DNA from 3 places in the Micromonospora sp. NPDC047730 genome. Region 2 is predicted to be linked to each of the others. Evidence: predicted binding sites of a transcription regulator. Region 2 holds the regulator's gene; each other region holds the start of a gene.
The links. The regulator HrcA, encoded in region 2, represses chaperone genes, less so after heat shock. The targets are predictions, from matches to a motif close to GGTTNGCACNCTCNNNNNGAGNGTGCNAACC.
Positions count from the first base shown of each region.

Region 1: the regulator HrcA is predicted to act here: its motif matches at 5,683-5,713, upstream of groES (co-chaperone GroES).
Region 3: the regulator HrcA is predicted to act here: its motif matches at 4,148-4,178, upstream of groL (chaperonin GroEL).

Region 1 is NZ_JBIDCU010000003.1:505,563-512,242, forward strand. It holds gene guaB (IMP dehydrogenase) at 1-1,150, opposite strand, end outside; gene ACGF5G_RS11640 (DUF5319 domain-containing protein) at 1,336-1,746, shown strand; gene ACGF5G_RS11645 (response regulator transcription factor) at 1,905-2,729, opposite strand; gene ACGF5G_RS11650 (WhiB family transcriptional regulator) at 2,983-3,366, shown strand; gene groL (chaperonin GroEL) at 3,518-5,164, opposite strand; gene groES (co-chaperone GroES) at 5,235-5,549, opposite strand; gene ACGF5G_RS11665 (methyltransferase domain-containing protein) at 5,799-6,680, shown strand, end outside.
Region 2 is NZ_JBIDCU010000021.1:57,707-64,386, reverse strand. It holds gene ACGF5G_RS31085 (SDR family NAD(P)-dependent oxidoreductase) at 1-618, shown strand, start outside; gene ACGF5G_RS31080 (16S rRNA (uracil(1498)-N(3))-methyltransferase) at 622-1,356, opposite strand; gene dnaJ (molecular chaperone DnaJ) at 1,477-2,622, opposite strand; gene hrcA (heat-inducible transcriptional repressor HrcA) at 2,696-3,718, opposite strand; gene ACGF5G_RS31065 (DUF4870 domain-containing protein) at 3,963-4,625, shown strand; gene hemW (radical SAM family heme chaperone HemW) at 4,751-5,974, opposite strand; gene ACGF5G_RS31055 (enoyl-CoA hydratase family protein) at 5,994-6,680, shown strand, end outside.
Region 3 is NZ_JBIDCU010000008.1:93,099-99,778, forward strand. It holds gene paaN (phenylacetic acid degradation protein PaaN) at 1-1,501, shown strand, start outside; gene ACGF5G_RS19685 (GNAT family N-acetyltransferase) at 1,549-2,094, opposite strand; gene ACGF5G_RS19690 (cold-shock protein) at 2,304-2,507, shown strand; gene ACGF5G_RS19695 (hypothetical protein) at 3,015-4,100, shown strand; gene groL (chaperonin GroEL) at 4,376-5,998, shown strand; gene ACGF5G_RS19705 (hypothetical protein) at 6,058-6,255, opposite strand; gene ACGF5G_RS19710 (GNAT family N-acetyltransferase) at 6,348-6,680, opposite strand, start outside.

The DNA of each region.
Region 1 (6,680 bases), on a different contig from region 2:
CCGTGTCGGCACCCGCGACCAGCGCCTTGGCGATGTCGCCCGAGTACTGGATGCCGCCGTCGCCGATGACGGGGACGCCGGCCGGCCGCGCGGCGCGGGCGGCCTCCATGATCGCGGTGATCTGCGGTACGCCCACCCCGGCGACGATCCGGGTGGTGCAGATGGCACCCGGGCCGACCCCGACCTTCACGCCGTCGGCGCCCGCGTCGACCAGCGCCTTCGCGCCGGCGTACGTGGCCACGTTGCCGCCCACGATGTCGATCGTGACGTCCTTCTTGAGCTGGCGGACCATGTCCAGCACCGCCCGCTGGTGGCCGTGCGCGGTGTCCACGATCAGCACGTCGACGCCCGCGTCGACCAGTGCCCGCGCCCGCTTGTACGCGTCGTCGCCCACCCCGACGGCGGCGGCGACCCGCAGCCGGCCGGCGTCGTCCTTGGTGGCGTTCGGGTACTGCTCGCTCTTGGTGAAGTCCTTGACCGTGATCAGCCCGCGCAGCCGGCCCGACTCGTCGACGATCGGCAGCTTCTCGACCTTGTGCTGGCGCAGCAGGCCCAGGGCGTCGTCCTTGCTCACCCCGACCGGGGCGGTGACCAGCGGGGTGCGGGTCATGATCTCGCGGACCGGGGTGGCCGGGTCGGAGACGAAGCGCATGTCGCGGTTGGTGACGATGCCGACCAGCTGGCCCTCGCCGTCCACGACGGGCACGCCGGAGATGCGGTAGCGCCCGCAGAGCGCGTCGACGTCCCGCAGGGTGTCGTTGGGGCTGGCGGTCACCGGGTTGGTGATCATGCCGGACTCGGAGCGCTTGACCAGGTCGACCTGGAGGGCCTGGTCCTCCAGGGAGAGGTTGCGGTGCAGCACGCCGATGCCGCCCTGGCGGGCCATCGCGATCGCCATCCGCGCCTCGGTCACCGTGTCCATCGCGCTGGAGAGCAGCGGGACGCTCAGGTTGATGTTGCGGGTCAGCTTCGTCACCGTGTTGACCCGGCTGGGCACCACGTCCGACTCGCCCGGCTGGAGCAGCACGTCGTCGAAGGTCAGGCCGAGCGGGACCACCCGGGCCGAGCCGGCGGGCAACTCCGGCAGATGGCCGCCCAGCTCGCCGCTGTCGGCGGCGGTCGGCAGATCGGTGCTGGGCGAAATTTCCACTATTGCTCCCCTGAGCTGCTCGGACGGGCTTCAGCGAGGTGGCGCGGGCGGGCGCCGGCGCACGCCGGGTGACTGCGCGTCGTCCCATCGTACCCACTGACCTGGGCCGCCTCCGCCGGTGGCGGCGCAGGTCACCGACGGCCCGGGGGCGGACGCGGCCCCGGCGTTGGGTCTACGGTGAGGGGGTGCACGACGAGCCCATCGACCCCTTCAACGGCGACCCGGCCGACCCGGCCGCCGGTCTGCACGATCCGGGCGACGACGCCCCGCTCGACCCGCTGACCGACGTCGAGCGGCAGGACGTGCTGGAGGACCTCGCCGACCTGGAGATCTACCAGGCGCTGCTGGCGCCGATCGGGGTGCGCGGGCTGGTCATCGAGTGCGAGGACTGCCGGGAGCCGCACTACTTCGACTGGGACCTGCTCCGGGGCAACCTGCGTCACCTGCTCAGCTCCGGGCGGCCCCGGGTGCACGAGCCGGCCTACGACCCCGATCCGGACCACTACGTCACCTGGGACTACGCCCGGGGCTACGCGGACGGCGTGCACGACACCCTGACCGAGGGCTCGGACGAGGAGCCCGGCACGGAGAGCTGAGGCACGGCCGCCGCCGCGGGGGCACCGGCCGCCGGCCACACCCGGCAGTTCACCGGCCCGGCGCCGCGCGCTCGGCACCGAGCGGCAGCCGGCGGTCGCGCTCGCCAGCCCATCGGCCAGGCGCACCGGGCTCAGCCCACCAGCCCGGCATCCCGGGCTCAGGCCACCAGGCCGGCGCGGAAACCGGCGGCCACGGCGTGCGCGCGGTCCCGGGCGCCGAGCTTGCGGAACAGCCGGCGGGCGTGGGTCTTCACCGTGTCCTCCGAGACGAACAGCTCGCGGCCGATCTCGGCGTTGCTCTTGCCCTCCGCCATGCCGAGCAGCACCTGGAGCTCGCGCTCGGTCAGCCCGATCTGGGACCGGCCGCCGCGCGCGCCGGACGCGCCCCGCTGCCCCGCGGGCACCGCCTCCGCCGGCTCACCGGCCGGGTCGGCCGGGTCGTCGCCGCGTTGCGCCGGCACCACGGTCGGCGCACCGCCCGCGCCGTCTGCGGACGGGGCCGACCAGGCGGGGCCGGGGTCGGCCGGCGGCCGGCCGGCCGGGGTGGCGCGGGCGAGCCCGCCGACCGCCGCGGTGTCCCGCGCCGGGTCGGTGACCCGGCTCCGGGTCGCCCGGCCGGGGGCGACGAGCAGCAGCAGGGCCTTGGCGACCGCGCTGGTCAGGTCGTGGTCCGCGCCCTGGATCAGGCCCCGGGCGCCGGCGCTGATGGTGGCGGCGGCCGCCTCCGACTCCTCGGTGCCGAGCAGCAGCACCGAGGCCTGCGGCGCGCGGGCGAGCACCCGGCGCACGAAGCCCGCGCTGTCCGGCCGGGTGAGGGCCGTGTCCGCCAGCACCACGTCGGCCGGACGCTCGGCCAGACGCAACATCACCTCGGGATCGGAGACAGCGGTCCGCACGACGGCGGACAGCCCGAGCCGGGCCGCCGCGGACGTCAGATGCTGCGCCGCAAGCGGTGTCCGAACGCACACGAGAACCGTACGCACAGTGGTCTCCTCTCCGCCCACGAGCAGACCATGACCGAGTCCGGTCGCGAGGAGGTTCCCGGCAATCCTCCGAACTTTTCCGACAAGTAGGGCATATGCCGCTAGTTGCCCAAGGTTTTCGATCACAGAAGTGTGAGCCGGGGAAAGCTCGGGTAGGGAGCATCCAGGCCGGAAACGGCGCGCCTGCGCGGACCGCCGCCCGGACGCCGGTTCACATGGATCTCCGCGGTGCCGCGCGGGAGGAGGGGTGCTGATGTCGAACGTACGTAGACTGCCCGGACCCATCGTCGATCTCTGGGACTGGCAGCGGCTCGGTGCCTGCCGGGGCCGGGACAGCGCACAGTTCTTCCACCCCGACGGCGAGCGCGGCTCGTCGCGCCTGCGCCGCGAGTCCGGCGCCAAGGCCGTCTGCCGCACCTGCCCCGTCCGGGCCGAGTGCGCCGCGCACGCCCTCGCCGTCCGGGAGCCGTACGGCGTGTGGGGCGGCTTCAGCGAGTCGGAGCGGCTGCGGCTGCTCGCCGTCGGCTGGGAGGACCTGGCCGACCGCCGGCAGACCCGGGTCGACATCGCCCGCCTGGAGGCTCGCCTGGGCCGGCCGCACAAGTCGACCGTCCCGGCCCAGCGCAAGATCGCCTGAGCCCGGCCACCCGAGGACCACACCGACGCCGCGCCCCCGCCCGGGGCGCGGCGTCGCGCCGTCCCCGGTCCACGACGGCGCGCCGCCCCCGAAAGGCGTCGGGGCGCACCGTCACGCGGACGGTGCGCCCCGACTAGGCGTACGGCGAGGGTCAGAAGCCCGGGCCGTGCTGGTGGCCGTGACCGTGGCCGTGGCCGTGGCCACCGGCGGCGGCCGGCTCGGCCTTCTCCGGCTTCTCCACCACGAGGCTCTCCGTGGTGAGCAGCAGGCCGGCGATCGACGCGGCGTTGCTGACCGCGTTGCGGGTCACCTTCACCGGGTCGAGGATGCCGGACTTCGCCAGGTCGACGTACTCGCCGCTGGCGGCGTCGAGGCCGTGGCCCCACTCCTTGCCGACGACCTTCTGCACCACGACGTAGCCGTCGTGGCCGGCGTTCTGGGCGATCCAGCGCAGCGGCTCGACCAGCGCCTTGCGCACGATCGAGACGCCGACCTTCTCGTCACCGGTGAAGCCGAGGTCGTCGTCCAGCGCCGGCAGGATCTGCGCCAGGGCGGCGCCGCCGCCCGGGACGGTGCCCTCCTCGACCGCGGCCTTGGTCGCGGCGATCGCGTCCTCGATGCGGTGCTTGCGCTCCTTCATCTCGACCTCGGTCGCGGCACCGACCTTGATGACCGCGATGCCGCCGGACAGCTTGGCCAGCCGCTCGGCGAGCTTCTCCCGGTCCCAGTCGGAGTCGGAGGCCTCGATCTCCTTGCGGATCTGGGCCACCCGGTCCGCGACCTCGCCCGCCTGGCCGCCGCCGTCGACGATCGTGGTGTTCTCCTTGTCGACCACCACGCGGCGGGCGCTGCCGAGCACCTCCAGGCCCACCTGGTCGAGCTTGTAGCCCAGCTCCGGGGCGACCAGCTCGGCGCCGGTGAGGATCGCCATGTCCTGGAGCATCGCCTTGCGGCGGTCGCCGAAGCCCGGGGCCTTGACCGCGCAGACCTTGAGGGTCTTGCGGATCGAGTTGACCACCAGGGTGGACAGCGCCTGGCCCTCGACGTCCTCGGCGATGATCAGCAGCGGCTTGCTGTTCTGGAGGACCTTCTCCAGCAGCGGCAGCAGCTCCTCGATCGCCGAGATCTTCTGGGTGGTGATCAGGATGTACGGGTCCTCCAGGACCGACTCCTGCCCCTCCACGTCGGTGACGAAGTTCGGCGAGATGAAGCCCTTGTCGAACTGGAGGCCCTCGGTGACGTCCAGCTCGGTGGTGAGCGCGGAGCCCTCCTCGACGGTGATGACACCGTCGCGGCCGACCCTCTCCATCGCCTCGGCGATCAGCTCGCCGATGGTGGCGTCCTGCGCGGAGATGGTCGCGACGTGCGCGATCGACTTCTTGTCGGCGACCTCGACCGCGCGGCCGAGCAGCGCCTCGGAGACCTTGGCGGCCGCCGCGTCGATGCCCCGCTTGAGGCCGGTCGGGTTGGCGCCGGCGGCCACGTTGCGCAGGCCCTCGCGGACCATCGCCTGGGCCAGCACGGTGGCGGTGGTGGTCCCGTCGCCGGCGACGTCGTTGGTCTTGGTCGCCACCTCCTTGACCAGCTGCGCGCCGAGGTTCTCGTACGGGTTGGTGAGCTCGATCTCCTTGGCGATGGTCACGCCGTCGTTGGTGATCGTGGGCGCACCGAATTTCTTGTCCAGGACGACGTTGCGCCCGCGCGGGCCGAGGGTCACCTTGACCGCGTCCGCGAGGGCGTTGACACCATGCTCGAGCAGGTGCCGGGCGTCGTCCGAGAAGCTCAGGATCTTCGCCATGAATGTCCCTTCGAAGCGACGTTGCCCCGGCCCGGCGAGCCGGACCGGGGCAACGACACTGATCGGTTGCTTACTTCTCGATGACCGCGAGGACGTCGCGGGCGGAGAGCACCAGGTACTCCTCGCCGGCGTACTTGACCTCGGTGCCGCCGTACTTCGAGTAGAGGACGGTGTCGCCGACCTTGACGTCGACCGGCACGCGGTTACCCTTGTCGTCGATCCGGCCCGGGCCGACAGCGAGGACGGTGCCCTCCTGCGGCTTCTCCTTGGCGGTGTCGGGGATCACGATGCCCGACGCCGTGGTGGTCTCAGCCTCGTTCGCCTGGACCACGATCCGGTCCTCGAGCGGCTTGATCGCAACCTTGGTCGCGGTAGTCACGGGCATACCCTCCTGGGGTACTGGTTTCGTTACCGGTCGGCATGCCGACCGGCGTCAATCTGCCACATGCCACCGGGCGGGGCCGTCGTCGCGGGTGCCGGTCCGCCTGGCGTTCAGCGCCCGGGCCTGACAGCCCGGAAGCTGGCACCCTCGGGGTGAGAGTGCTAATCGCAGGTTATTCCTCGGCTAGCACTCCGTCAAGGAGAGTGCCAACCCGCCGGCCGGCGCGTCGGGCCGGGCGGCCAGAATGACCGCGTGGACCTCGACCAGTTCGCCGCCCTGCGTACGCCCGAGGGGTCGGTCGCGCTCGACGCGGCCGCGCGGGTGGCCGGCGGCGACCCGCTGGCCGCGGCGGCCGCGCTCCGCTCGGCCGGAATGCCGCCCGCGCTGGCGGCGGCCGCACTCACCCAGGCCGAGCTGCGCCGCCGGGCGGTCGGCAAGTTCGGGCCGGCGGCGGCGGGGATGTTCCTGACCCGGGCCGGGCTGGAGCAGGCCACCCGCGGCACCGTCGCGGCGCGGCGCGCACGCCGGCTGCGCGCCGCCGGCGTGCGTACCCTGGCCGACCTCGGGTGCGGCCTCGGCGCGGACGCGCTCGCCGCCGCCCGGGCCGGCATCCGGGTGTACGGGGTGGAGGCCGACCCGGTGACCGCCGCGATGGCCGCCGCCAACGCGGAGGCGGCCGGGCTGGCCGAACTGTTCACGGTGGAGTGCGGCGACGCCACGGCGTTCGACGTCAGCCGGGTCGACGGGGTGTTCTGCGACCCGGCGCGGCGGAAGGCGGGCACTGGGCGGCGGGTCTTCGACCCGAACGCCTACTCCCCGCCCTGGGACTTCGTCATCGGCCTGGCCGCGCGGGTGCCGTACACGGTGGTGAAGGTGGCGCCCGGGATCGACCACGCGCTGATCCCCGCGGGCGCCGAGGCGGAGTGGGTGAGCGCGGACGGCGACCTGGTCGAGGCGGCGCTGTGGTGCGGCCGGCTCGCCGAGGTCCCCCGCCGGGCCACCCTGCTGCGCGGTAAGGAAGGGCCCCCTGTTAACGCCTCCGGTAGAGGAAGGGTCCCCTGCTATCAGGTGACCGGCTCCGGCGACGCCGAGGCGCCGGTCGGGCCGGTCCGCCGCTTCCTGTACGACCCGGAC
Region 2 (6,680 bases):
CCCGGCGAGGGGCACGTCGTGGTCCGCGCCGACCTGACCGACCCGGACGCCGTACGGGCCATGGTGGACGAGGCGGCCGGCCTGCTGGGCGGGCTGGACGTGCTGGTCAACAACGCCGGAGTGTACGGCGACCGGGACGCCCCGCACCCGGTCTTCGGCGCCTCCTACGCGCAGTGGCGCGCGCAGTGGCGGCAGGTGGTGGAGACCAACCTGACCGGCGCGGGCAACGTCATCTGGTGCGCGGCCCAGCACATGCGCGACCGGGGCGGCCGGATCGTCAACGTCTCCTCCCGGGGCGCCTTCCGGGGCGAGCCGGACCAGCCGGCGTACGGGGCGAGCAAGGCGGGGCTGAACGCGCTGGGGCAGTCGCTGGCGGTGGCCCTGGCCCCGTACGGCATCAGCGTCGCCACGGTGGCCCCGGGCTTCGTCGAGACCGACATGACCACGGAGCACCTGCGCGGGGAGCGGGGCGCCGCCATCCGGGCGCAGAGCCCGTTCAACCGGGTGGCCCGCCCCGAGGAGATCGCCGCCGCCGTGCACTGGCTCGCCTCCCCGCAGGCGGAGTGGGCCTCCGGCACCATCGTCGACCTGAACGGCGCCTCCTACCTGCGTAGCTGAGCGTCACCAGCGGGCGAGGCGGGTGGCGAGCACCGCGAGGGCGGCCACGCCGGCCGTCGAGGTGCGCAGCACCGACGGGCCCAGGCGGACGGCGCGGGCCCCGGCCCCGGTGAAGGTGTCCAGCTCGCTGTCGGCGATCCCGCCCTCCGGCCCGACGACCAGGACGATCTCGCCCGTGGCGGGCAGCTCGGCGGTGGTCAGCCGCTCCTGTGCCTCCTCGTGCAGCACGAACGCCGCGGCGGCCCCGCCGATGCGGCGCGCGACCTGGGCGGTGGACTCGTCCGGCGTCCCCGCCACCACGGGCAGCCAGGCGCGCCGGGCCTGCTTGGCCGCCTCCCGGGCGGTCGCCGCCCACTTCTCCCGCGCCCGTACGCCCCGGTCGCCGCGCCACTGGGTGACCGAGCGGGCCGCCGCCCAGGGAACGATCTCGTCCACCCCGACCTCGGTCATCGCCTGCACGGCCAGCTCGCCCCGGTCGCCCTTGGCGATGCCCTGCACCACGACCAGGCGCGGGACGGAGGCGTCGACGAACCCCCGGGAGGTGATCTCCAGGTCGAGGGTGCCGCGGCCGACGGCGGTCACCACGGCGGCGGCGGTGCCGCCCCGCCCGTCGGCGAGCAGCAGTTCCTCGCCGACGCGGAGCCGCTGCACGGTGGCGGCGTGGTGCCCCTCGGGGCCGTCGAGGGTCAGCCGGTCGGCGGTGGGCAGCGACTCGACCAGAAACAGCGGCGCGGACACGATGATCAGGCTAGCCGCCCCGGCGGCCGCCGGGGCGCCGAGGGCGGTGGAGCCGCCGGGCCGCCGAGGGCCGCGGAGCCGCCGGGCCGCCGCGGAGCGCGGCGGCCCGGGGCGTGCGGGTCAGGCGTGGCCGTTGAAGGCGTCGCGCATCCGGGAGAAGAAGCCGCCCTGCTTGGTCAGCTCGGCGACCTCCTCGCCCCGGGTCTTGGCGAAGTCGCGCAGCATCCGCTCCTGGTCGGCGTCGAGCTTCGTCGGGGTGCGCACGTCGAGGTGGACGTAGAGGTCGCCCCGGCCGGTGCCGCGCAGGTGCGGCACGCCCCGGGCGCGCAGCCGCAGCGTGCTGCTCGGCTGGGTGCCGGCCTTGACGTCGACCGTCTCCTCGCTGTCCAGCGTCTTGATGGTCAGCCGGGTGCCGAGGGCGGCGGCGGTCATCGGCACGGTGACCCGGCAGTGCAGGTCGTCGCCCTTGCGGGAGTAGACGTCGTGCGGCCGCTCGTGGATCTCGACGTAGAGGTCGCCGGCGGTGCCGCCGCCCGGGCCGACCTCGCCCTGCTGGGCCAGCCGGATGCGCATGCCGTCCTCGACCCCGGCGGGGATCTTGACGGTCAGCGAACGCCGGGTGCGGACGCGGCCGTCGCCGGCGCACGTCGGGCAGGGGTGCGGGATGGTGGTGCCGTAGCCCTGGCAGACGGTGCAGGGGCGGGCGGAGACCACCTGACCGAGGAAGGTGCGCTGCACCGACTGCACCTCGCCCCGGCCGCCGCACGCCTCGCAGGTGGCCAGGTGGGTGCCGGCCGCGGTGCCGGCGCCGGAGCAGGTGGTGCAGAGTACGGCGGTGTCGACGGTGATCGGCGCCTCGACGCCGAACGCGGTCTCGTTCAGGTCCAGCTCCAGCCGCAGGATCGCGTCGGCGCCCGGCCGGGTCCGCGGTCGCGGGCCCCGCGACCCGCCGGCCGCGCCGCCGAAGAACGCGTCCATGATGTCCTGGAAGCCGACGAACGGGCCGGCGCCGCCGGGACCGCCCGGGCCGCCCGCGCCGCCGCCGCCCGGGGCGAGCGGGTCGCCGCCCAGGTCGACGATCTGCCGTTTCCGGTCGTCCGAGAGGACCTCGTACGCGGCGTTGATGTCCTTGAACTTCTCCTGTGCCTCCGGGTCCGGATTGACGTCCGGATGGAACTGCCGCGCCAGCTTTCGGTAGGCACGCTTGATCTCGTCGTCGGAGGCTTCCCGGCTCACCCCGAGAATGCCGTAGTAGTCCCTGGCCACTGCGTTCCGTGTCCTCATGTTCGTCTCGCGTTGCGCCGGTCGTCGGCCGGAGCCGGCCGTCGGCCCTGACTGGTCAGTTCTGGGCCAGCAGCTCGCCCACGTAGCGTGCCACGGCCCTCACCGTGGCGATGGTGCCGGGGTAGTCCATCCGGGTCGGCCCGAGCACGCCGAGCCCGCCCACGATCGTCGCGCCCGGCCCGTAGCCGGTGCTGACCACCGAGGCGGCGCGCAGGTTGTCGATCTCGTTCTCGTCGCCGATCAGCACCCGGGTCGTGCTCGGCTCCGCCTCGCCGATGAGCTTGAGCAGCACGACCTCCTCCTCCAGCGCCTCCAGGATGGGGCGCAGCGAGCCCTGGAAGTCGAGCAGGCCGCCGCGGGTGAGGTTGGCCGTGCCGGCCAGCGCGATCCGCTCCTCGTGCCGCTCGACCAGCGTCTCCAGCAGCACGGTGGAGAGGGTGGTCATGGCCGGCCGCAGGTGCGGCACCGACTCCTCGACCAGCGCCTGCACCAGCGGCGGGGTCTCGGACAGCCGGGTGCCGACCAGCTTCTCGTTGACCAGCCGGCGCAGGTCCGTGACGTCGTCGGCGGGGATCGGCCCGGGCAGCTCGACCAACCGCTGCTCGACCCGGCCGGTGTCGGCGATCATGACCAGCATCAGCCGGGTCGTGGAGATCGGCACCAGCTCCAGGTGGCGGACGGAGGAACGGGCCAGGCTCGGGTACTGCACCACGGCGACCTGCCGGGTCAGCTGCGCCAGCAGCCGTACGGTGCGGTGCACCACGTCGTCGAGGTCGACCGCGCCGACCAGGAAGCGCTCGATCGCGCGGCGCTCGGCCGGGCTGAGCGGCTTGACCCTGGACAGCCGGTCCACGAAGAGCCGGTAGCCGCGGTCGGTGGGCACCCGGCCGGCGCTGGTGTGCGGCTGGCGGATGTAGCCTTCCTCCTCCAGCACGGCCATGTCGTTGCGGACGGTCGCCGGGGAGACCCCGAGCTGGTGCCGCTCGACCAGCGCCTTGCTGCCGACGGGCTCCTGCGTGGCGACGTAGTCCTCGACGATCGCGCGCAGCACGGCGAGCTTGCGGTCGTCGAGACCCATCGTTCCCCACCTCCTGTCGCACGTCGGACCCCCGCGCCCCGAGGGGCGGGCGGGTTGCTGGCACTCGCTGCGGACGAGTGCCAGTCTACGTCGGCGCGCCCGCCGACGCGATGATCAACCTGGGACGGCGATCCGACCGGCGCCACCCGGCCCGTGGCGGCGGCGGCGCCAGAGCCGATCATCCGGACATCCCGGTCGGAGTCGCTCTGGTGCGGCCTTGCCCGCGGCCCCTACCGTGACGTCCATGACTGAACCACCTCGCCCTCCCGGAGCGGGGGACCCCGGCGACCGGCCGGACCCGGCCGCTCCGTCGGGGGTTCCCGGGCCGGCCGGCTCCGACGAACCCACCGCACCACTGTCCGGGGCACCGGGCCCGGGCGGCTATCCCCCGCCCGGTGGCTATCCGCCGCCCACCGGTGACCAACCGCCGTCGGGCGGCTACCCTCCGCCGGGTGGCTACCCGCCGCCCGGTGGCTATCCCCCGCCGGGCGGCTACCCCCCGCCGGGGGTCGGCTATCCGACCGGCGGCGGCTACGGCGCGCCCACCGGCGGCTACGCCAACAACGAGGACAAGAACTGGGCCCTGATCGCCCACTTCGGCGGCGCGGCCGGGGTGATCGTCGGCGGTGGCCTGCTCGGCTGGGTCGCACCGCTCATCGCGCTGATGGCCAGGGGACAACAGTCGCCGACCGTCCGGGCGCACGCCGTCGCGGCGCTGAACTTCCAGATCACCTGGGCGATCGTGGGCGTGCTGAGCTGGGTGCTCACCCTGATCACCTGCGGGATCCTGTTCTTCGTCCCGATGCTCGTCTGGCTGGTGCCGCTGATCTTCGGGATCGTCGCCGGGGTCAAGGCCAACGAGGGCGTGCTCTACCGCTACCCGATGGCCTACAGCTTCACCAGGTGAGCCGGGCCGGCCGCTCCCCCGGCCGGACCGGCCACGCGCCGCCACACGGCGTGGGCCTCTCCGGCCGCGCCGCCACACGGCGTGGCATCCCCGCCCGCGCCGCCGCACGGCGGGGCCTCCGCACCTCAGGGCAGCAGGTCGCGGACGACCGCGTCGGCGAGCAGCCGCCCCCGCAGGGTCAGCACGGCCCGGCCCGCCGCGTGGTCGGGGCCGGCCAGCAGGCCGTCGGCGAGCGCCCGCTCGGCGCCGGCCCGGCCCGCGTCGTCGAGGGCGTCCAGCGGCAGCCCGGAGGCGAGCCGCAGCCGGAGCATGACGTCCTCCATGTGCGCCTCGTCGGCGGTGAGCACCTCCCGGGCCAGGCCGGGCGACTCGCCGCCGGCCAGCCGCTTCGCGTACGTCGTGGGATGCTTCACGTTCCACCAGCGCACGCCGCCGACGTGGCTGTGCGCCCCCGGGCCGAGGCCCCACCAGTCGGCGCCGGTCCAGTAGAGCAGGTTGTGCCGGCACCGGGCCGCGTCGCCGCGGGCCCAGTTCGACACCTCGTACCAGGAGAAACCGGCCGCGTCGAGGGCGGCCTCCGCGGCCAGGTAGCGGTCCGCGGCGACGTCGTCGGAGGGGTACGCCAGCTCGCCGCGCCGCATCCGGGCGGCGAGCCGGGTGCCGTCCTCCACGATCAGGGCGTACGCGCTGACGTGGTCCACCCCGGCGGCGACGACCTGGTCGAGGGAGGCGGCGAAGTCGTCCTCGCTCTCCCCCGGCGTGCCGTAGATGAGGTCGAGGTTGACGTGCTCGAACCCGGCGTCGCGGGCCTCCCTGGCGGCGGCGGTGGCCCGGCCGGCGCTGTGCGTGCGGTCGAGGATCGCCAGCACCCCCGGCGCGGCGGACTGCATGCCCAGCGAGATCCGGGTGTAGCCGGCTGCCCGCAGGGCCCGCAGGGACTCCGGGGTCACCGACTCCGGGTTGGCCTCGGTGGTCACCTCGGCGTCGGGCGCGAGCCCCCAGGTGCGGTCGATGCCGTCGAGGATCCGGGCCAGGTCGTCGGCGGGAAGCAGGGTCGGGGTGCCGCCGCCGACGAAGACCGTGTCGACCCGGGGCGGCGGGGCGTCGCCCAGCACCCGGCCGGCGAGCGCCAGCTCGGCCAGCACGGTGTCGGCGTACCCCTCCCGGCTCGCCCCGCCGCCCAGCTCGGCCGCGGTGTACGTGTTGAAGTCGCAGTAGCCGCAACGGCTGGCGCAGAACGGGACGTGCACGTACACGCCGAAGCCGCGCGCGCCGACCGCGCGGGTGGCGGCGGCGGGCAGCGAGCCGTCGACGGGGACGGTTTCGCCTTCTGGAAGGACGCCGGGCATGGCCACTAGTGTGCCCGGCATGACCTCTCCCGACGTGCTCGTGCGGGCCGCCACGGCCCGTGGGGTGACCACCCTCACCCTGGACAGCCCGCACAACCGCAACGCGCTCTCCACACCGCTGATGACCCAGCTGCTGGCCGGCCTGGCCGAGGCGGTCGCCGACGAGGCCGTCCGCGTGGTCGTGCTGGACCACACCGGGCCGGTCTTCTGCTCGGGCGCGGATCTCAAGGAGACCGCCGCCGCGTACGCCAGCGGGAGCGTGCCGGCCGGGATGCTGGGTGACGTGCTCGCGGCGGTCTGGGAGTGCCCGAAGCCGGTGGTGGCGAGGGTGGCCGGCCCGGCGCGGGCCGGCGGGCTGGGCCTGATCGCGGCGGCCGACCTGGCGGTGTGCGCGCAGGAGGCGACGTTCGCCTTCACCGAGGTGCGGATCGGGGTGATCCCGGCGGTGATCTCCGCGACCGTGCTGCCCCGGCTGCACCCCCGCGCGGCGGCCGAGCTCTACCTGACCGGGGACACCTTCGACGGCCGGCGCGCCGCGGAGATCGGCCTGGTCACCGCCGCCGTGCCGGCCGACGGGCTGGACGCCGCCGTCGCCACCTACTGCGACTCGCTGGTCCGGGGTGCGCCGGGCGCGCTGGCCGGGGCGAAGCAACTGCTGCGCCGGCCGCCCGCGACCGACCTGCGGGAGGAGATCGCCGGGCTGTCC
Region 3 (6,680 bases), on a different contig from region 2:
CGGCGACTTCCCCCTCGACCAGCCGGGCGCCGGCGACCGGGTCGCCACCGAGACCAGCCCGTTCGGCGTCGAGCTGGGCGTCCGCTACCCGCACGCCGGGGCCGACGAGCTGGTCGCCGCCGCCTCCGCCGCCCTGCCGAGCTGGCGCGACGCCGGCCCGCAGACCCGGGTGGGCGTCTGCCTGGAGATCCTCGACCGGCTGCACAAGCACATCTTCGAGCTGGCCAACGCGGTGCAGTTCACCAGCGGCCAGGCGTTCGTGATGGCCTTCCAGGCCGGCGGCGCGCACGCGCTGGACCGCGCGCTGGAGGCGGTCGCCTACGCGTACGCGGAGATGACCCGGCACCCGGGGACGGCGGGCTGGGAGAAGGCCGCCGGCAAGGGCGACCCGCTGCGGATGACCAAGACCTTCCACGTGGTGCCCCGCGGCGTGGCGCTGGTGATCGGCTGCAACACCTTCCCGACCTGGAACTCGTACCCGGGGCTGTTCGCCTCGCTGGTCACCGGCAACCCGGTGGTGGTCAAGCCGCACCCGCGCGCGGTGCTGCCGCTGGCCATCACCGTCAGGTACGCCCGGGAGGTGCTCGCCGAGGCCGGCTTCGACCCGAACCTGGTGCTGCTCGCCCCCGAGGCCCCCGGCGAGAAGCTCGCCTCCACGCTGGCCCTGCACCCGGCCGTGAAGATCGTCGACTTCACGGGTTCCACCGAGTACGGCGACTGGCTGGAGGCCAACGCCCGGCAGGCGGCGGTCTACACCGAGAAGGCCGGCCTGAACACGGTGGTGGTCGACTCCACCGACGACTTCGCCGGGATGTGCCGCAACCTCGGCTTCACGCTGACCCTCTACAGCGGCCAGATGTGCACCACCTCGCAGAACATCCTCATCCCCGCCGAGGGAATCGCCACCGACCAGGGACACAAGAGCTTCGACGAGGTGGCCGGCGGGATCGCCGCCGCGATCGGCAAGCTCACCGCCGACCCGGCGCGCGGGGTGGAGTTCACCGGCGCGATCGTCAACGACGGGGTGCTGGAGCGCCTCGACGAGGTCACCAAGGTCGGCGAGACGGTGCTGGAGTCGCGTACGGTCGAGCACCCGGCCTTCCCCGGCGCGGTGGTCCGCACCCCGACGCTGGTCAAGCTGGCGGCCGGCGACACGGCGACCTACTCGAAGGAGTGGTTCGGGCCGATCTCGTTCGCCATCGCGACCGACTCGACGGCGCACAGTCTGGAGATCCTGCGGTCGACGGTCGGCGAGAAGGGCGCGCTCACCGCGGCGGTCTACTCCACCGACGAGGCGGTCCTCGACGCGGCCGAGGCGGCGGCGATCGAGGTCGGGGTGCACCTGTCCTGCAACCTGACCGGCGGGGTCTTCGTGAACCAGTCGGCGGCCTTCTCCGACTTCCACGGCAGCGGCGCGAACGCGGCGGCCAACTCCGCGCTCACCGACGGCGCCTACGTGGCCAACCGGTTCCGCATCGTGCAGTCCCGTCGGCACGCCTGAGTCGCGGTCGGGTTTCCGGGGTGGGCTGCCCCGGAAACCCTCCCGTGTCAGGCGGAGCGGCGCATCTGGAGTTCGGTGAGCGCCGGCACGGTGGGGTGCGGCACGCGTACGCCGGTGTCGACGAAGCCCAGCCGCCGGTAGGCGCGGTAGGCCCGGTCGTTGCCGACCACCACCTCCAGCATCAGCTCGGGCCGGCCGCACTTCCGGGACCAGGCGGCCACCGCCTCGACCAGCTCGCCGAGCAGGCCGGTGCCGCGCCAGGACGGGGTGACGTAGACGGCGTAGACGACGGTCAGCCCGGGCTCCTCCGGGGTCACCGTGCCCCCGGCGTGCCCGACCAGCCGGCCGCCCGGGTCCGCGACGAACTGCGCGGTGTCCGTGCCGGCCGACACGTGCGCGATCCGGGCCGCGTAGTCGGCGTGCGGCCGGGCCGCCGCGGTGGCGAGGGTCTCCAGGAAGGCCAGCGGCGCGTCGGCGAGCATCTCCAGCCGCAGCGCCCGCATCCGGGCGGCGTCCCGGGGCCGGACCCGCCGGATCTCCGCGTGCCGGGTGACCGCCGACCCCCGCTCCGGCCCGTCCGGCGTCCTCGTCATGCCGAATGCCTACCACAGCGACGGATGACGATGCCCCTCGATCGGAATATGCCCGATTTGGGGTCGTGCGCCGTCGTCACGCCTCGTGTAGCGTGCGATTTCGGTCACCGAATGCAGCGGCCTCCCCGACCGCCGGTTCGGTGGTCCTCCGGTGCCGGTCCGCCGGCCTCCGGGGTTGTGAGACGCCGTGCAGAGTGAGGAAGTGGACCGTGGCACAGGGCACCGTTAAGTGGTTCAACGCCGAAAAGGGCTACGGCTTCATCGCCGTCGACGGCGGGCAGGACGTCTTCGTCCACTTCTCCGCGATCGAGATGGACGGCTACAAGGCGCTGGACGACGGCCAGCGGGTGGAGTTCGAGATCGCCCAGGGCCAGAAGGGCCCCCAGGCCGAGCGCGTACGCGTCATCGCCTGACCCCCGTCCGCCGCAGACCGGGCCCGTCCGCCATAGACCTGGGCCCTTCCGCCGCAGGCCGGGCCCTTTCCGCCGCCGACCGCCCCGCGCGGCGGTGCCAACGACATCCGTCGATCCGCTCCGGCGGGTGAGCCGGTCGGGTGACCCGCTTCGACACATGGGTTCGGCGGGCGAAATGGTGGCGTGTGGTGGGCGCTGTCGAGCTGCCCCGTCTGTAGGACCACCCGTCTCGGTATGACCATGCCTCGCATCCGGCTCGGCCGCCTGCGAGGCGTGGTGTGCCCCATCTGTGAGGGCAGCTCGACAGGGGCCGGGCAGCGGCACCGGCGGGGTCCGGTTTCGGGGTGTGACCTGCGGCATCGTTGGACGCGAACCGTGGCCGGGACGGGTCGTGGTTCGTGGTCGTGGCCCGTGGTCGTGGCCCGTGGTCGTGGCACCCCGGGCTGCGGTACGGGGTGCCAGGCAGGGAAGATCGTGAGCCGGTTCAGCCGTCGCTGAGGAGGGTTCATGTCCGACCAGCCACCCCAGGGCACGCCGCCGTCGGGGGATCCCGACCCCGCCACGGCCGGCGATGCGAGCGCGCCGCAGCCGCAGGGGTGGGTCTTCCCGCCCACCGGCGGGTTCCCGGCCGGCTCCGGCCCGTACGGCGGGCAGCCGTGGTATCCGGGCGCGCCGGTCGTGTATCCGGGCGCGCCGGTCGCGTACCCGGGGCAGCCGGTCCACGGGTGGTACCCGCCCGGCCACGGCCTCGACCCGGCCGACCCGCTGGTCACGCCGCCCGGCGGCAGCGTGAGTGGCTGGTTCGACCGGTGCGTCGGCGCGGTGCGCCGGGGCTGGCGGACGCTGCTGCCGATCCTGCTGCTCACCCAGGTGCTGCCGGCCGTGGTGCTGTCGGTGCTCGCGCTGGTGGTCGACCCGTCGGCCAAGTGGGACGAGTCGATGGCCGACGACCCGGCCGCGCTGCCCGACACCTTCCTGGCCGACCTGGGCACCATGATGGCCGTGCTGATCGGCGGCGCACTGGTCTTCGGCCTGGTGCAGAGCCTCGGCTGGGCCGCCGGCACCTGGGTGGTCGCCCGGCAGGCGGCCGGCCAGCCGGTGACCGTCGGCGCCGCGCTGGGCTACGGCCTGCGCCGGGCGCCGGGCCTCTGGGGCTGGACCCTGCTGATGAGCGTGATCATCGGGCTCGGGGTGTGCTTCTGCGTCATCCCCGGCATCTACTTCGCCTTCGCGCTGAGCATGGCCGGCCCGGTCTACCTCTTTGAACGGCAGCACCCGATCGGCCGCTCGTACCGGATGTTCCACGACCGGCTGGGCCTGCTGCTCGGCCGGGTGGCGCTCGTCGCGGCGGCGGTGATCGTCGGGGGCGGGGCGGCCGGCCTGGTGGAGGGCATCGGCTCGCTGCCGTTCGGCGTCACCCCGCTGGAGTCGCCGGGCACGGCGGTGGGCGCGATCGCGGTGGCGGTGCTCGGCGGGGTGCTGGGCCTGCCCACCCACCTCGCCCAGCTGGTCGGCCTGGTCGTCACGTACGCCGAGCAGCGCGCCCACGAGGGGCCGGTGGACAGCGCGCGGCTAGCCGGTGAACTCGGCTGAGCGGGGCGGTCGTGCTTGCACTCGGCAGGGGAGAGTGCTAAACAAGTCATTGGCACTCGCATACCGTGAGTGCCAATGGTCGGGGCGGTAGGGCCACGGCCGCACGGGCGTCCACACGTCGGTGCGGCACATGGCCGGTCGTCGCGGGCTATCCGGCCCGGCCGAGGAGACGTCGTCGTCGCCAGGTGGCGACGTCCCCAAGGTGCGTACACCAGGCGGCCCATCCGGGACACAACCTCCGGGTGGCCCGTGAGTGTCCAGGAGGACAACGCCGTATGGCCAAGATGATCGCGTTCGACGAAGAGGCGCGCCGGGGCCTCGAGCGGGGCATGAACCAGCTCGCCGACGCCGTGAAGGTGACCCTCGGCCCCAAGGGCCGCAACGTCGTGCTCGAGAAGAAGTGGGGTGCCCCCACCATCACCAACGATGGTGTGAGCATCGCCAAGGAGATCGAGCTCGAGGACCCCTACGAGAAGATCGGCGCCGAGCTGGTCAAGGAGGTCGCCAAGAAGACCGACGACGTTGCCGGTGACGGCACGACGACGGCGACCGTCCTGGCCCAGGCCCTCGTCCGCGAGGGTCTGCGCAACGTGGCAGCCGGTGCCAACCCGATGGCCCTGAAGCGGGGCATCGAGGCCGCCGTGGCCAGCGTCTCGGAGGAGCTGTCCAAGCTCGCCAAGGACGTCGAGACCAAGGAGCAGATCGCCTCCACCGCCTCCATCTCCGCCGGTGACAGCACCGTCGGCGAGATCATCGCCGAGGCGATGGACAAGGTCGGCAAGGAAGGCGTCATCACCGTCGAGGAGAGCAACACCTTCGGCCTGGAGCTGGAGCTCACCGAGGGTATGCGCTTCGACAAGGGCTACATCTCGGCCTACTTCATGACCGACCCGGAGCGCATGGAGGCCGTCTTCGACGACCCCTACCTCCTGATCGTCAACAGCAAGATCTCGTCGGTCAAGGACCTGCTCCCGATCCTCGAGAAGGTCATGCAGTCGGGCAAGCCGCTGCTGATCATCGCCGAGGACATCGAGGGCGAGGCCCTGGCCACCCTGGTCGTCAACAAGGTCCGGGGCACCTTCAAGTCGGTCGCCGTCAAGGCGCCGGGCTTCGGTGACCGCCGCAAGGCCATGCTGGCCGACATCGCCATCCTCACCGGTGGCCAGGTCATCAGCGAGGAGGTCGGCCTCAAGCTGGACGCCGTCGGCCTCGACATGCTGGGCCGCGCCCGCAAGGTCGTGGTGACCAAGGACGAGACCACCATCGTCGACGGTGCCGGCGACGCCGAGCAGATCCAGGGCCGGGTCAACCAGATCCGGGCCGAGATCGACAAGAGCGACTCCGACTACGACCGCGAGAAGCTGCAGGAGCGGCTGGCCAAGCTGGCCGGCGGCGTCGCGGTGATCAAGGTCGGCGCGGCCACCGAGGTCGAGCTGAAGGAGCGCAAGCACCGCATCGAGGACGCCGTCCGCAACGCGAAGGCCGCCGTCGAGGAGGGCATCGTCCCGGGTGGTGGCGTCGCGCTGGTGCAGGCCGGCAAGACCGCCTTCGACAAGCTGGACCTGACCGGCGACGAGGCGACCGGCGCGCAGATCGTCAAGATCGCGCTGGACGCCCCGCTGCGGCAGATCGCCGTCAACGCCGGCCTCGAGGGCGGCGTGGTCGTCGAGCACGTCCGCAACATCGAGCCGGGTCACGGCCTCAACGCCGCCAACGGCGAGTACGTCGACCTGCTGGCCGCGGGCATCATCGACCCGGCCAAGGTGACCCGTTCGGCGCTGCAGAACGCCTCGTCGATCGCGGCGCTCTTCCTCACCACCGAGGCCGTCGTGGCGGACAAGCCGGAGAAGGCCCCGGCCGCCCCGGCTGGTCCGGGCGGCGGGGACATGGACTTCTGAGTCCAGCTCCACGTACGCCGGAAGGGGCGGGCCGCGTCAGCGGTCCGCCCCTTCCGCCGTCAGGTCGGCAGTGGTCGTTGGTTGCGTCTCTTCTGCGCCCGGCCGTACGGCTGCGGGATCTGGACCGGCTCGTCGACCAGCGCCACCGGCTCGTCGGTCGGCTCGTCGGCGCCGCTCATCTCCGCCTGCTGCTCGGCGTCGCCGTAGTCGAGCCGGTCGAACGGCAACGGGCCGGGGCGTTCGTCGTCCGTGGTCATGGCTGCCTCCTCTACCGAAACGGTAGGGGGCGTCGATCAAAGATGGGGGCGAATGGGGTTATCGGCGTCTATATCCCCTTCGCCCCCTTCCATCACTCCCCGAGCGTCCTGCGGTACAGGAAGAAGACCCGCTCGACCCGGGCGCCCGCGCTGCCCGAGTAGAACGGCACCGGCCCCACCCAGCCGATCTGCGCCGCCGTCACGCCCGCCGCCCGCTGGTCGCGCAGACAGCGGCGCAGCAGCACCCCGCCGATCCCCGAGCCCTCCGCCGCCGGGGCGGTGCCCATCGGCCCGAACCAGCTCGGCCGGGACGACCCGTACGCCGCGAAGCCGAGCACCTCGCCGTCGCGCTCGGCCAGGTGGCAGCCCGCCCCTTCCCGGCCCACCGAGCCGGCCAGCTCCGCGTCCCAGGCGCCGCCGAACGT